3 regions of the Arthrobacter sp. SAFR-023 genome follow, and region 1 is predicted to be linked to each of the others. Evidence: riboswitches for the same ligand, from Rfam matches in the RefSeq annotation. Region 1 holds a riboswitch; each other region holds the start of a gene.
What was found. Region 1 has a riboswitch for cyclic di-AMP ahead of ACTHQX_RS17810 (C40 family peptidase). Riboswitches for the same ligand answer to the same signal wherever they lie in the genome.
Positions count from the first base shown of each region.

Region 1 (3,920 bases):
GAACGTTGGTCTCAGCAGCGTTGGCGGCGATGCCGCTGGTCAGGACGAGACCGGAAGCAGCAGCGATAACTGCGGCCTGGCGGCCCACACCACCGGCGTTGTCGCCGACGGCCTTGGCAATGACAGCCAGCGAGTTGGTCTTGGTGACCTCGGCGCGGTGGCGTGCAATGGTCGCACGTGTAGTCATTAAGATTTCTCTCTTTCGTGTTCCACGGACCGCGGTAGCAGGACGTGGGTTATCGACGCGCCGGCATCTTGGGGGTAAGCCGGCCCGTCTCGAATCGGATTTTTAGCGAAGGGTGAAGAAGGAGGACGTGCCCGTGGCGGACACCGCATGCAGGAGCGTTCCGTCCGAGGGGTTCAGCGCGCTGATCATCATGCCGTTGCCGACGTAGATGCCCACGTGGGCGCCGCCGTTCTGCATGACCAGGTCGCCGGGAGCAGGCGTGGAGGTGGGCTTCATGGCAGTCCACGCGTTGACGCGGGGAATGCTGATGCCTGCCTGAGCGTAAACCCACTGGGTGAAGCCGGAGCAGTCCCAGCCGCTGGGGGTGGTGCCGCCCCAGACGTAGGGGTTGCCGATGCCGGTGTACGCGATTGCAGCCAGTCCGGACGCTGCGGCGGAGGCCGCACCATCGGTGGACTTGGCAGTGACGGCCTGGGCCGCACCGGCACTCTCGTCGCTGGCCTGGCCTGCATCGCCCGCCTGGCCCTCATCGCTCGACTGCGGAGCAATGATTTCGGCGACCGGGGCAGCCACCGTGGTGACTTCAGGACGCTCGAAAGAGACAGTGGCGGTGGGCGCGGCGGTCACAGCAAGCTGCGCGGCCTGGGATCCGGTCTCCGAGGAGGCGGAAACACCAATGTTGGCGTCGGCTGCGTTGGCAGGCATGCCAACGCTCAGGATGAGCCCTGAAGCAGCTGCGATAACAGCTGCCTGGCGACCTACTGTGCCGGCATTGGCGCTAACCGCCTTGGACACGGAGTCCAATGGGTTCATACGAACCGTTTGCGCGCGGTGGCGCGCGGCATTGTGGCGTGAAGACACGAAGGTAGCCTCTCCCAATGCCTGCGAGGTGAGCTGTCGGATTCGGATGGGAGTGCACCCGGCCGCTCGGCTTCCTGGGAAGCTTTTGCGACTTAACCCCAAGGCCTTCTTGCGAAGACCAAAATTGGTTCCCCCGCCCCTGCCAGACGATGTAATGCGAACGGACCTTGAGCGGTGGCAGAGCTAGGCAATCCACTCAAGAGCGTCAACTTCGGAAAAGTTGACGCGGTTTAGACGGTACAGCAGTTCGGAGCTAATGTCACATTCAGGTCACGGCATGTCACAGGAATGAGAGTGCTCACTCGGCTTGGCTTAGAGCCAGCCGGTGGGATCAACGACTTCCCCGTTGACCATCACCTCGAAGTGGAGGTGGCAGCCGGTGGAGGCGCCGGTGGTCCCGCTCAGGGCAATCGCCTCACCGCGGGTGACCTTTTGGCCAACCTCGACGCTGGAGGACGACAGGTGGTTGTACGTGGTCTCCAAGCCGTTGCCGTGGTCGATGACCACGCGGTTGCCTCCCCCGTATGGGTGCCACCCGGCGAACGTGACCTTGCCGCTGGCCGCAGCAAGCACTTGCGTGCCGCATTGGGCGGCGAAGTCCTGGCCGCGGTGGAACTCACCGGCGCCGCCGGTGATCGGGCTAACCCGGTAGCCGAACGGCGAAGACTTCACGAGCGTGGTCAGCGGCCCGCCCAAGGTGCCCACCGAGGCCGCACGGCTGATGCTGCCGGCAGACTGAGCACTCAGGAGCTGCTTGAGCTTTCCGTCCGGGTCACCGGTGGTGGAGACGGACGTACGGCTGAAGTCGATCTTCGCTGCCGCTTCCGCCGAGACCTTCGGCTGGGCCGGTGAGGCGGCGGACGCGGACGCTCCTCCCTGATGCTCGTCGGCAGCCAGGACGGGGCTGGTGGCGGGGACGGTAACAGTCAGCAGCAGGCCGGTAGCAGCAAGGGCCACTCCAGCCTTTTGCCCAACACCACTGGCCGAAGCGAAATCCGTAACCTGCCGGAACGGACCCCGGCGGCGGCGGCGCGCCTCGCGCTGAGCGTCCCGGGGACGGTCCGCGGCAATGGCCTCCGCAGGGCGCGGCTCAGGAGCGGGACCGGACGCGCGGCGGCGGCCCCGGGCATTCTGCATCGACAAGTACTGCTTCCTCTCTGGATAGCCTGCGAAGTTAGCTGTCGGATTCGGGTCAGAGAGTTCGGACCCGGCCCGCCATAACAAGCCATTCCGGCACAGGGGTATCCCGGGAGGATTCCTTCTGCGGAAGAGACTTGCTGCTGCGGACTTCACCCCAAGGCTGTAGAAACAGCCGGTTGTGGTTCCCCCGCCCCTGCCAGTGGGTGACTCGTGCTACTGATCTGCTGGCAAGGTTCGGCTCCAGATCAGGTAACGCTTTTGCATCGGCGTTGCCGTTTAACTATAGGCGATTAAGAAGCGCAGTAATAATTCCGTTATATTCGCTGTGCAAAAGTGGTAGGTCATCCTACCTGCAGATGTCAGACGGGACGCTGGCGTCAGGCGGAGCTGCGCTTTCGGCGCTAACCCACCCGCACGAACACGTGCGCCGCGACTTCCGGCGGCAGCTCGAGGGCACCCTCGAACCCGGGTACGCGGACAGAAATGTACTCCCCCACACGTTCGAGCGAGACGGCAGCGCCCGGCCGGATCCCGCCTTCATCCAGCTGGACCAGCAGCTCCGGCTCCACCTGGATGGGTTCTGCCAGGCGGCTGACGGTGACCTTGGATTCCGGACCGTAGCCGGCCATGGCATCGAGCAGGTTCACCACGCCGTCGGAGAACGAGCGGGCGGGCTGGCCCCCGAGCGCCGCCAGGCCGGGGATGGGGTTGCCGTACGGCGACTCGGTGGGATGGTCGAGCATTTCGTAGATCCTGCGCTCCACGCGTTCACTCATGACGTGCTCCCACCGGCAGGCCTCGTCATGAACGTAGGCCCAGTCAAGGCCGATGACGTCGGCGAGGAGGCGCTCGGCGAGCCGGTGCTTGCGCATCACCTCGGTGGCGCGCTTCCGGCCCACTTCGGTCAGTTCCAGGTGGCGGTCACCGGAGACGACGACGAGGCCGTCGCGTTCCATCCTGCCGATGGTCTGCGAAACGGTGGGGCCTGAGTGGCGGAGGCGTTCGGCGATGCGTGCCCGAAGCGCCACGATGTTCTCTTCCTCCAGCTCCAGAATGGTGCGAAGGTACATCTCCGTGGTGTCGATCAGATCCGTCATTCAGCTCAGCTCCTCGAGCCCAGTATTTTTGTCCGTCCCACCGTACCGCGGGTCCGCCGCACCGGGATCCGGCAAGCTGCAGCGGCGGTCGCGTAGCCGACGGCGGCGCAGCACCGGCTATCCGCCCGTACGTCCAGTGCTAGCTTAGCCTATTTTGAATTACTCCGGATAATCTGCGCGGTGGGTGGCGGGCCCGTCTCAGTGACTGGACTATGACGGGCGCGTGTTCCCGCCGTATCCGCGCTTCGGGCAGAATAAGGAGGGTCTTCGTGGCGGTCACGGTTGCCTGTCGGCCATCGCCCCGACCCAGCCGAACCGCACTTCCATGCCGAAAATTGGAGCCATTGTGAGCGACACCAGCATCACTATTCCCGCAAACCTCCTGCCCAAGGACGGACGGTTCGGCGCCGGTCCCTCCAAGGTCAGGCACGAGCAGATCGAGGCCCTCTCCGCGGCCGCCACGACGCTCCTGGGCACGTCGCACCGCCAGGCCCCCGTGAAGAACCTCGTGGGATCCGTCCGCGAAGGCCTGAGCACCTTCTTCCGTGCCCCCGAAGGCTACGAGGTTGTCCTCGGCGTCGGCGGTTCCACGGCGTTCTGGGACGTCGCCTGCTTCGGCCTTGTGGAACAGAAGG
Region 1 covers NZ_JBQCMF010000017.1:98,351-102,270, forward strand. The annotation lists gene ACTHQX_RS17805 (NlpC/P60 family protein) at 1-187, opposite strand, end outside; gene ACTHQX_RS17810 (C40 family peptidase) at 290-982, opposite strand; cyclic di-AMP (ydaO/yuaA leader) riboswitch at 1,053-1,224, opposite strand; gene ACTHQX_RS17815 (M23 family metallopeptidase) at 1,361-2,185, opposite strand; cyclic di-AMP (ydaO/yuaA leader) riboswitch at 2,197-2,438, opposite strand; gene ACTHQX_RS17820 (metal-dependent transcriptional regulator) at 2,590-3,285, opposite strand; gene serC (phosphoserine transaminase) at 3,632-3,920, shown strand, end outside.

Region 2 (3,920 bases), on a different contig from region 1:
GGGATGGTCACGTCCAGAACCGGTACCGCGGTGGCGGTGTCGATGGGCGACCGCCGGCTGTGCCCGCCGAGGGAATGCGCGGGCTCGTGCCCCGCGGTGCGGGCATGAGGGTGCGCGGTGCGCAGCGGAGAGTGCGGCGGGGTTCCGGAGGCCTGGTCTGTGATGGTCATGCCTCAACAGTGGCCGCTAGGGTTATGAGGGTTTTAGGGCCGAGCTGTGCGGGGGCTGTGGACGTGACATCGGCGCTCGCCGGCTGCCAGCATCGGCTGTGGTTGCCGCGTTCGCTGCACCGCGCTGCATTTGTGCACCACTTTGCCTGCGGCAGGAAGAGGGGGGACGCAGAAGGGCCCCGAATCCTTGCGGATCCGGGGCCCTTCGCACTCAGGCGTTCAGCCTAAAGCGGTGCAAAAGTGCTCGTCATCGGCTGGCTTGGCCGGGGAACTCTCAGTACCAGTTGTGGGCGAGGTGCCAGTTCAGCGCACCGCACGGGGAGCCGTAGCGCTCCTGGATGTAGTCCAGGCCCCAGTTGATCTGGGTGCGGTAGTTGGTGCGGTAGTCCGCCCCGGCGGTCGCCATCTTCTCGGCGGGCAGGGACTGGACGATGCCGTAGGCGCCGCTGCTCGCGTTGGTGGCCGTCGTGCGCCATTCCGATTCCTTGGTCCAGAGCCGTTTCAGGCACTGCATCTGGTCTGCGGCCCAGCCGTATGACCCCAGCTTGGTGGCCGCGTAGGCCTGTGCGCCGGCCGGATCATTCAGGGCAACAGGCGCAGCGGCCTTCGCCTTGGCAACGGCGGCAGCCTTCGCGGCGGCAGCCTTGGCAGCGGCCGCCTGGGCAGCGTTGGCCTTGGCAACCGCGGCGGCGTTGGCAGCGGCGGCGGTCTTGGCAGCCGCTGCGTTGGCGGCGGCAGTCTTTGCGGCGGCCGCCTTGGCAGCGGCAGCCTTCGCAGTGGCGGCCTTGGCGGCGGCAGCCTGGGACGAGGACTGCGGAGCGATGGACGCCGCGGACGGGGCAGGAAGCGCGGAGATTAGCGTCTTGTCGAAGTTCAGGGTCTGCCCGGCGTCGGCGGTGGCCGCTGCCGTTGGGGCGGCGGAAGGCGCAGCCTGGTCGGCCGCCTGGCCTGCGGCGCCGACGCCAACGAGCACGGCTGCGGCAGTGGTAAGGACGGCTGCCCGGCGCCCGAAGGACGGAAGGCTTCCGGTCAGGCGGCCCCAAGCCGTCGCAGGCCGAACCGGCTCTGCACGGTGACGGGAAATATTGCGGTCGGACTGCTGGGAGGCGCGATCAGGGCGCGCCTGTGCCTTGAATTCAGACATGGTTGATTGCCTCTCAACACCTGCGGAGTTAGCTGTCGGGTTCGGATGAGGTCATCCGGCCGCACGGAAAATTCACGTGTCGGCTTCACCCCAAGGGCTGATGCGGAAAGCCCGGGACTCTGGTTCCCCCGCCTCTGCCTGAACTAGCGGAATCCGGGAAGCGGCAGAGCTGGGCGTCAATCCGGAGATGCGGCTCTAGTGGCGGCCGCACTCTATCGACCGTACAGGAGGCTTCTGATTAAGTCACATTTAGGTAACGGACATCACGACGACGGCGCGGCGCCTTGCATGGGCAGCCGGACGGCAAATTCCGTCCGGCCAGGCCGGGATGTGACCTCCACTGTCCCGCCGTGTGCCTCCACGATGGACTGCACGATGGACAGGCCAAGGCCGCTGGTTCCCTCGGCCGACAGAACCCCGGCTTCCCCCCGCGATTCGGGGGTGCGGAGGGTTGTTTGGGCGCTAGCGGCACCGGCAATGGAACCCGTCGCCGTTGCGGATGCAGGTGCCGGGGGCGCCTGCGCCGGGGTCACACGTGACGCGTCTGCGCGGGCAAAGCGAGCGAAGACCTTGTCCACGAATTCAGGCGGGATGCCGGCGCCGTCGTCCGTGACCGTAATCACAGCGCTGCCGTCAGCCGACCGCATCACGCCGGTGGTCACCGTGGTGCCGGGCGGCGTGTGCTTGCGGGCATTCGAGAGCAGGTTGACCAGCACCTGGTGCAGCTGCGATGCATCGCCCCGAACGGACACAGGTTCTTCGGGAAGGTCGAGGTGCCACGCCCGGTCCGGTGCCATGACCTTTTCGTCGCTGACGGTCTCGATCACGAGCTGTGTGAGGTCCACGTCGCTGAGCTTGAGCGGCTGCCCGTCGTCGAGCCGCGCCAGCAGCAGAAGATCCTCCACCAGGGCGGTCATGCGTTCTGACTGGCTCTGCACGCGTGCCAGGGACCGCTGGCCGTCCGGAGTGAATTTTTCGGTCATGCGCATCAGCTCGGTGTAGCCGCGGATGGCCGTGAGCGGCGTCCGGAGCTCATGGGAGGCGTCTGCCACGAATTGCCGCACCTTCATTTCGCTTTCCTGCCGCGCCTCCAAAGCATTGGACACGTTGTCCAGCATCTGGTTCAGGGCGTGGCCCACGCTGCCCACTTCAGTTCCGGGATGGGCGTTCGACGGCGGGACGCGGACAGCGAGTGCCACCTCACCGGCGTCCAGCGGCAGGCGCGAGACCTGGGTGGCCACCTCGGAGAGCTGCTCCAGCGGTTTCATGGTGCGGCGGATGAGGACCGTCCCGGCCAGGCCGATCAGCACGAGGCCGCCCAGCGAGACGATGGTAATCGTCCACACGAGGGACGTCAGGGTGTTCTGCTTTTCCGCGAGGGGGAGCCCGGTGACGATGACGTCCCCGTACGGCGCCTGCGCGGCGACCAGGCGGTAGGTGCCTGAGGACAGTGTGCGCTCGACGGGCACGCCGTTGCGGCGGAGCTCCAGGAGGACCTGGTTGTCTGAAGGTGACAGCGAGGCGCGGGTGGAGTCGGCGGCTATGAGACCGGCACTGATGACGGCGCCGTTCTCGATTCGCGCCGTGACCGTGCCGACCCTCTGGCCGCGGGCATCCAATGGATCGGGCCTGGTCCCTTGATTGCCGAGCGGCGGACGGCCGAAGTCGCTGGAGCGGTGGGCCGCATCCGAGAGCTGCTTGTCCAATTGCTGGGTCAGATAGGAGTCCATCGAGGCGTAGCTGAACAGGCCGATCGCGCCGCAGATGGCCACGAGGAGAGCCATCGCGACGAGGACCAGGCGTGTGCGGAGGTGCCAGGTGTCCGGCTTTAGCCAGCGTCGGCGCTGAGTGCGCGCGGCTCCGGAAAGTTTTGCCACGGCCTACTCTGCCGGTTTGATGACGTAGCCCGCGCCGCGGACCGTGTGGATCATGGGCGGGTGCACGGCATCCACCTTCTTGCGCAGGTAGGAGATGTACAGTTCGACGATGTTGGCCTGGCCGCCAAAATCGTAGTTCCATACCCGGTCCAGGATCTGGGCCTTGCTGACCACGCGCTTGGGGTTCTCCATGAGGTAGCGCAGCAGCTCGAACTGGGTGGCTGTCAGCTGCAGCTCGTCGCCGGCGCGGGTGACTTCGCGCGTGTCGAGGTTCAGGACGAGGTCGCCCACCACCAGCTCGGCGGAGTCCATGGCGGCGACGCCGGAGCGCTGGACCAGCCGGTGCAGGCGCAGCAGGACTTCCTCCATGCTGAACGGCTTGGTTACATAGTCGTCGCCGCCCGCGGCGAGGCCCACGATCCGGTCCTGTACCGCGTCCTTGGCGGTGAGGAACAGCGCCGGGACCTCCGGCGCGAAGGCGCGGATCCTGCCCAGGAGCTCAACGCCGTCGAATCCGGGAAGCATCACATCAAGCACCAGCACATCCGGGCGGAACTCCTTGGCGAGCTTCACGGCCTCGGGGCCGTCGGCAGCGATGGCCACCGACCAGCCGGCCATGCGCAGGCCCATGCTCATTAGTTCTGAGAGGCTCGGCTCGTCGTCGACCACGAGCGCACGGATGGGGGATCCGTCAGGGTGGGTCAGCTGGGGAAGGTTGTTGGTCATGGA
Region 2 covers NZ_JBQCMF010000014.1:75,169-79,088, reverse strand. The annotation lists gene ACTHQX_RS15600 (glycosyltransferase) at 1-170, opposite strand, end outside; gene ACTHQX_RS15595 (hypothetical protein) at 445-1,314, opposite strand; cyclic di-AMP (ydaO/yuaA leader) riboswitch at 1,318-1,473, opposite strand; gene ACTHQX_RS15590 (HAMP domain-containing sensor histidine kinase) at 1,578-3,191, opposite strand; gene ACTHQX_RS15585 (response regulator transcription factor) at 3,195-3,920, opposite strand, start outside.
Region 2: it holds a riboswitch for cyclic di-AMP, as region 1 does, so the genes downstream of both, ACTHQX_RS15595 (hypothetical protein) here and ACTHQX_RS17810 (C40 family peptidase) in region 1, are expected to answer to the same signal.

Region 3 (3,920 bases), on a different contig from region 1:
GTGACGTGGCCCAGCTCACATCCGGTCAGGGTGCCAGTAAACCGGACGGGTATCTTCTAGTCAACAATTGTTGCTTGTGAGTGACTTTTGTTTCGCGCCGCCGACTGCTGCCGGTACCGAATCTGCCGCAAACGCAGCAGCGGCGGGTGCCTATGCACCCGCCGCTGCTGTTGTAACGTTCTGCCTGTTCGGCTGTCGCCCGTCAGGCGCTCACGCGCTGTTAGGCGTTCACCCGCACGTAGGTGGAGCCGGTGAGCCAGGAGGCCGGGTGCACGATGGTTTCGTTGACGCCATTCATGCCACTGCTGATGGCCTGGCCGCCGCCGATGTAGACGCCGACGTGTCCGGCGCTAATCATCAGGTCACCGGGCTGCGGGGCGGAAACCGGAGTCCCGTACTGGTAGAACTGTGCGGGGGCCAGGTCGCCGACGGACTTACCGACAGAGCGCAGTGCCTGCTCCACCAGGATGGTGCAGTCCTGGGTGGCGCCGAGCTGCGCCCGGGCAGAGGCCACAATGGCTCCACCCACGCCACTGGCTGACTGGGTTGCAGCCGCCGGTGTAATCGAGGCGGAGGCGTTGTAGATTCCCATGCTGGCAGGCGCCGGGGCAGCCGGTGCTGGAGCCGCGGGAACTGCCGGAGCGGCAGGAACCTCAGGCACTGCCGGGGCCGCAGGTACAGCGGGAGCTGCAACGGCACCCGGTCCGGGGATGAGGATCTGGTCGCCGGGGTAAATGACGGACGCCAGGGACAGGCCGTTCTCCGCGAGGAGTGCATCAAGGCTGACACCGTGGCGTGCTGCGATGGCACCAAGGGTGTCGCCGGGCACCACGGTGTGCGATGCGCCGGCAACAGCGGATCCACCGCTTGCCGGCGCGGGAACTGCCGGGGCGGCCTGCGCCGGGGCGGGGACTGCCTGGGTGGGTGCTGCCAGCGCCTGGCCAGCTGCGGACTGGACAGCAGCGGCGGCGTCCGGCGTCTCCGGAGCGTAGGCACCTGCGTGTGCGGGTGCTCCGGCGCCGAAGAGGAGCCCTGAAGCGACGGCGGCGGCGGCCGCCGGCTTGGCAACCGAGGCAGCGTTGGACCTGAGGGAATACTGCAGGCCCTGCAAAGCGATGGACGTCGTCGGGGTGGCGCGATGGCGCGCGGCGGTGAACTTACGTGACATGGTTGATGTGCCTCTCCCATGCCTGCGGGGTGAGCTGTCGGGTTCGGATGGGAGTCACCCGGTCCTGCCCGCCGCTGGGCGGAGCGTCTGGACTTAACCCCTAGGCCTTGGCTTGCAAGGCCGGTACAAAGGTGGTTCCCCCGTCCCTGCCTGTTGGTCATAGCGAACGGATCCCGGTCAGCGGCAGGGCTCGGCATTCTGCCCGGGAATGCCCTGAGCGGAACCAGGGCACCGGCCGAGGCTATCGCACTCAGGCCCCAAAAGTCACATTTGAGTAACGAGGGTGTGGCGGAAAGGCTCGGGACAACCCCCGGATGCTGCCCCCTACAGGGCCTTCACCGCGCCCAGCACCTTCGTCAGGGACTCCTTGGCGTCGCCGAACAGCAGGGTGGTTTGCGGTTCGAACATGAGGTCGTTCTCGATTCCCGCGAACCCGGGCCGCATGGAGCGCTTGAGGAACACCACCTGCCGTGCGTCCGCCACCTCAAGGATGGGCATCCCATAGATCGGCGAGCCTGCGGTGGTCTTGGCGGCGGGGTTCACGACGTCGTTCGCGCCCACCACCAGCGCCACGTCGGCGGTGCGGAACTCGGAGTTGATCTCACCCATTTCCTTGAGCGATTCGTAGGGCACATTGGCCTCGGCGAGCAGCACGTTCATGTGCCCCGGCATGCGCCCCGCCACGGGGTGGATGGCGAAGTCCACGCGGGTACCCCGGGATTCCAGGGCCTGCGCCAGCTCCGCCGCGGTGTGTTGTCCCTGCGCGACGGCCAGCCCGTAGCCGGGAACGATGATCACGCGCTGCGCGTAGCCCAGCAGCACCGCCACGTCCTCGGGGCTCGACGAACGGACCGGACGGTCGCTCACAGCGGTGGATCCCGCCGTCGAACCTCCCCGGAACGCGCCGAACAGGATGCCGGCCACGCTTCGGCCCATGGCCGCAGCCATCGCCCGGGTGAGGATGGTGCCGGACGCCCCCACCAGTGTGCCGGCCACCACCAGGAGCACGTTGCCCAGCACCAGGCCGGATGCCGCGACCGCCAGGCCAGTGAAGGCGTTGAGCAGCGAGATGACGATCGGCACGTCGGCGCCGCCCACCGGCAGCACCAGCAGCACGCCTGCCACCAGGCCCAGCAGCAGGAGGGGCAGCGCCAGGACGAGCGAGCCGCCCAGCACAACGGCGGCGCCAGCGCCGACGGCGGCGAGCAGCACCGCGCCCATGAGCACCGGCAGGCCGGGGAACACCACGGGGCGGGTGGTCATAAGCTCCTGCAGCTTCGCGAACGTCACCGCGGAACCGGCGAAGGACACCGCCCCCACCAGCAGGGTGAACACGACGGCGACGCGCACCCAGGCGTCCTCAGCATGCGGCAGTTCCAGCAGCGCCACGAGGGCAGCGGCGCCGCCGCCCACGCCGTTGAAGAGGGCGACGAGCTGCGGCATCTGGGTCATCTTGACGCGCCTGGCCACGGGGGCTGCCACGCCGGAGCCCACGGCTATGGCGCCGAGGATCAGGGGGACGTTGTCCAGCCGGGTCGAGAAAAAGACCGTAAAGACCGCGACCACCGCACCAAAGGCGCCGATGAGGTTGCCGCGGCGGGCGGTTCGCGGGGAATTCAGGCCCTTCAGCGCCAGGATGAAGAAGACAGCCGCCGCGAGGTAGAGCAGGGCGGTGACGTTGGGGTCCAGGAGGGTCACCGGGTGGCCTCCGTGTTCTCCTTGGTATCACCGAGTGTGGCGCCCGTACCTGGTGTGGCACCGGGCGCACCGGGCTTGGCCGGCTTATCCGGCTTGCGGCCGCGGAACATCTGCAACATGCGGTCCGTCACCACAAAGCCGCCCACCAGGTTCGCCGTGGCAAGCACCACCGCCAGCAGCGCCACCGCGAGGACCCAGGGATGCGTTGCCTGGCCGGCGACGATGATGGCACCCACCAGGATGATCCCGTGGATCGCGTTCGCGCCGGACATCAGGGGCGTATGCAGCGTGCTGGAAACCTTCGACACCACTTCGAAGCCGACAAACACCGCAAGCACGGTGATGGTCAGCAGGCTGATGCCGTCCATCAGACCACCCCTTCGTTTTCCGATGTCTTCACTGGCCCGTCCGCCAACTCATCGGCGAGTCCGTTGTCCGCCTCGCTCGCGACCACCGCGAGAGCCTCCGCCGTCGGCGGGTGCCGCACCACGCCGTCGTGCGTCAGGCACGCACCTGCTATCACGTCGTCGTCGAAATCCGGGTCCACCGTCCCGTCCCGCGTCATCAGCGCCAGCAGGTTGGCCACGTTCTTCGCATAGAGCCGGGAGGCGTCCGTGGGCATGGCCGACGCCGCGTCCTTGAGGCCGACGACGGCGACGGTCCCCTTTCCGTCGGCCGTGGGGACGTGGATGTCCCGGCCGGCCACGGACCCCTCCACATTGCCGCCCGACTCCGCGGCGAGGTCGACCACGACCGATCCGGGGCGCATGCCCTGCACCATCTCCCGGGTCACCAGGAGCGGGGCGTGCCGGCCGGGGACAGCCGCCGTCGTGATCAATACGTCGGCATCGGCGACGTGGGGAGCCAGCAGCTGCCGCTGCAGGGCGCCGCGGTCGGCGGTGAGCTCGCGTGCGTACCCGCCAGCCGCCTCTGCGGTCTCCAGATCCAGCTTGATGAAGGTGCCGCCCATGGACGTGACTTCTTCCGCGGAGGAGGGCCTGATGTCGTTGGCGGAGACGCGCGCGCCGAGCCGCTTCGCCGTCCCGATCGCCTG
Region 3 covers NZ_JBQCMF010000007.1:133,464-137,383, reverse strand. The annotation lists gene ACTHQX_RS09665 (LysM peptidoglycan-binding domain-containing protein) at 221-1,168, opposite strand; cyclic di-AMP (ydaO/yuaA leader) riboswitch at 1,173-1,343, opposite strand; gene ACTHQX_RS09660 (NAD(P)(+) transhydrogenase (Re/Si-specific) subunit beta) at 1,493-2,866, opposite strand; gene ACTHQX_RS09655 (NAD(P) transhydrogenase subunit alpha) at 2,863-3,234, opposite strand; gene ACTHQX_RS09650 (Re/Si-specific NAD(P)(+) transhydrogenase subunit alpha) at 3,234-3,920, opposite strand, start outside.
Region 3: it holds a riboswitch for cyclic di-AMP, as region 1 does, so the genes downstream of both, ACTHQX_RS09665 (LysM peptidoglycan-binding domain-containing protein) here and ACTHQX_RS17810 (C40 family peptidase) in region 1, are expected to answer to the same signal.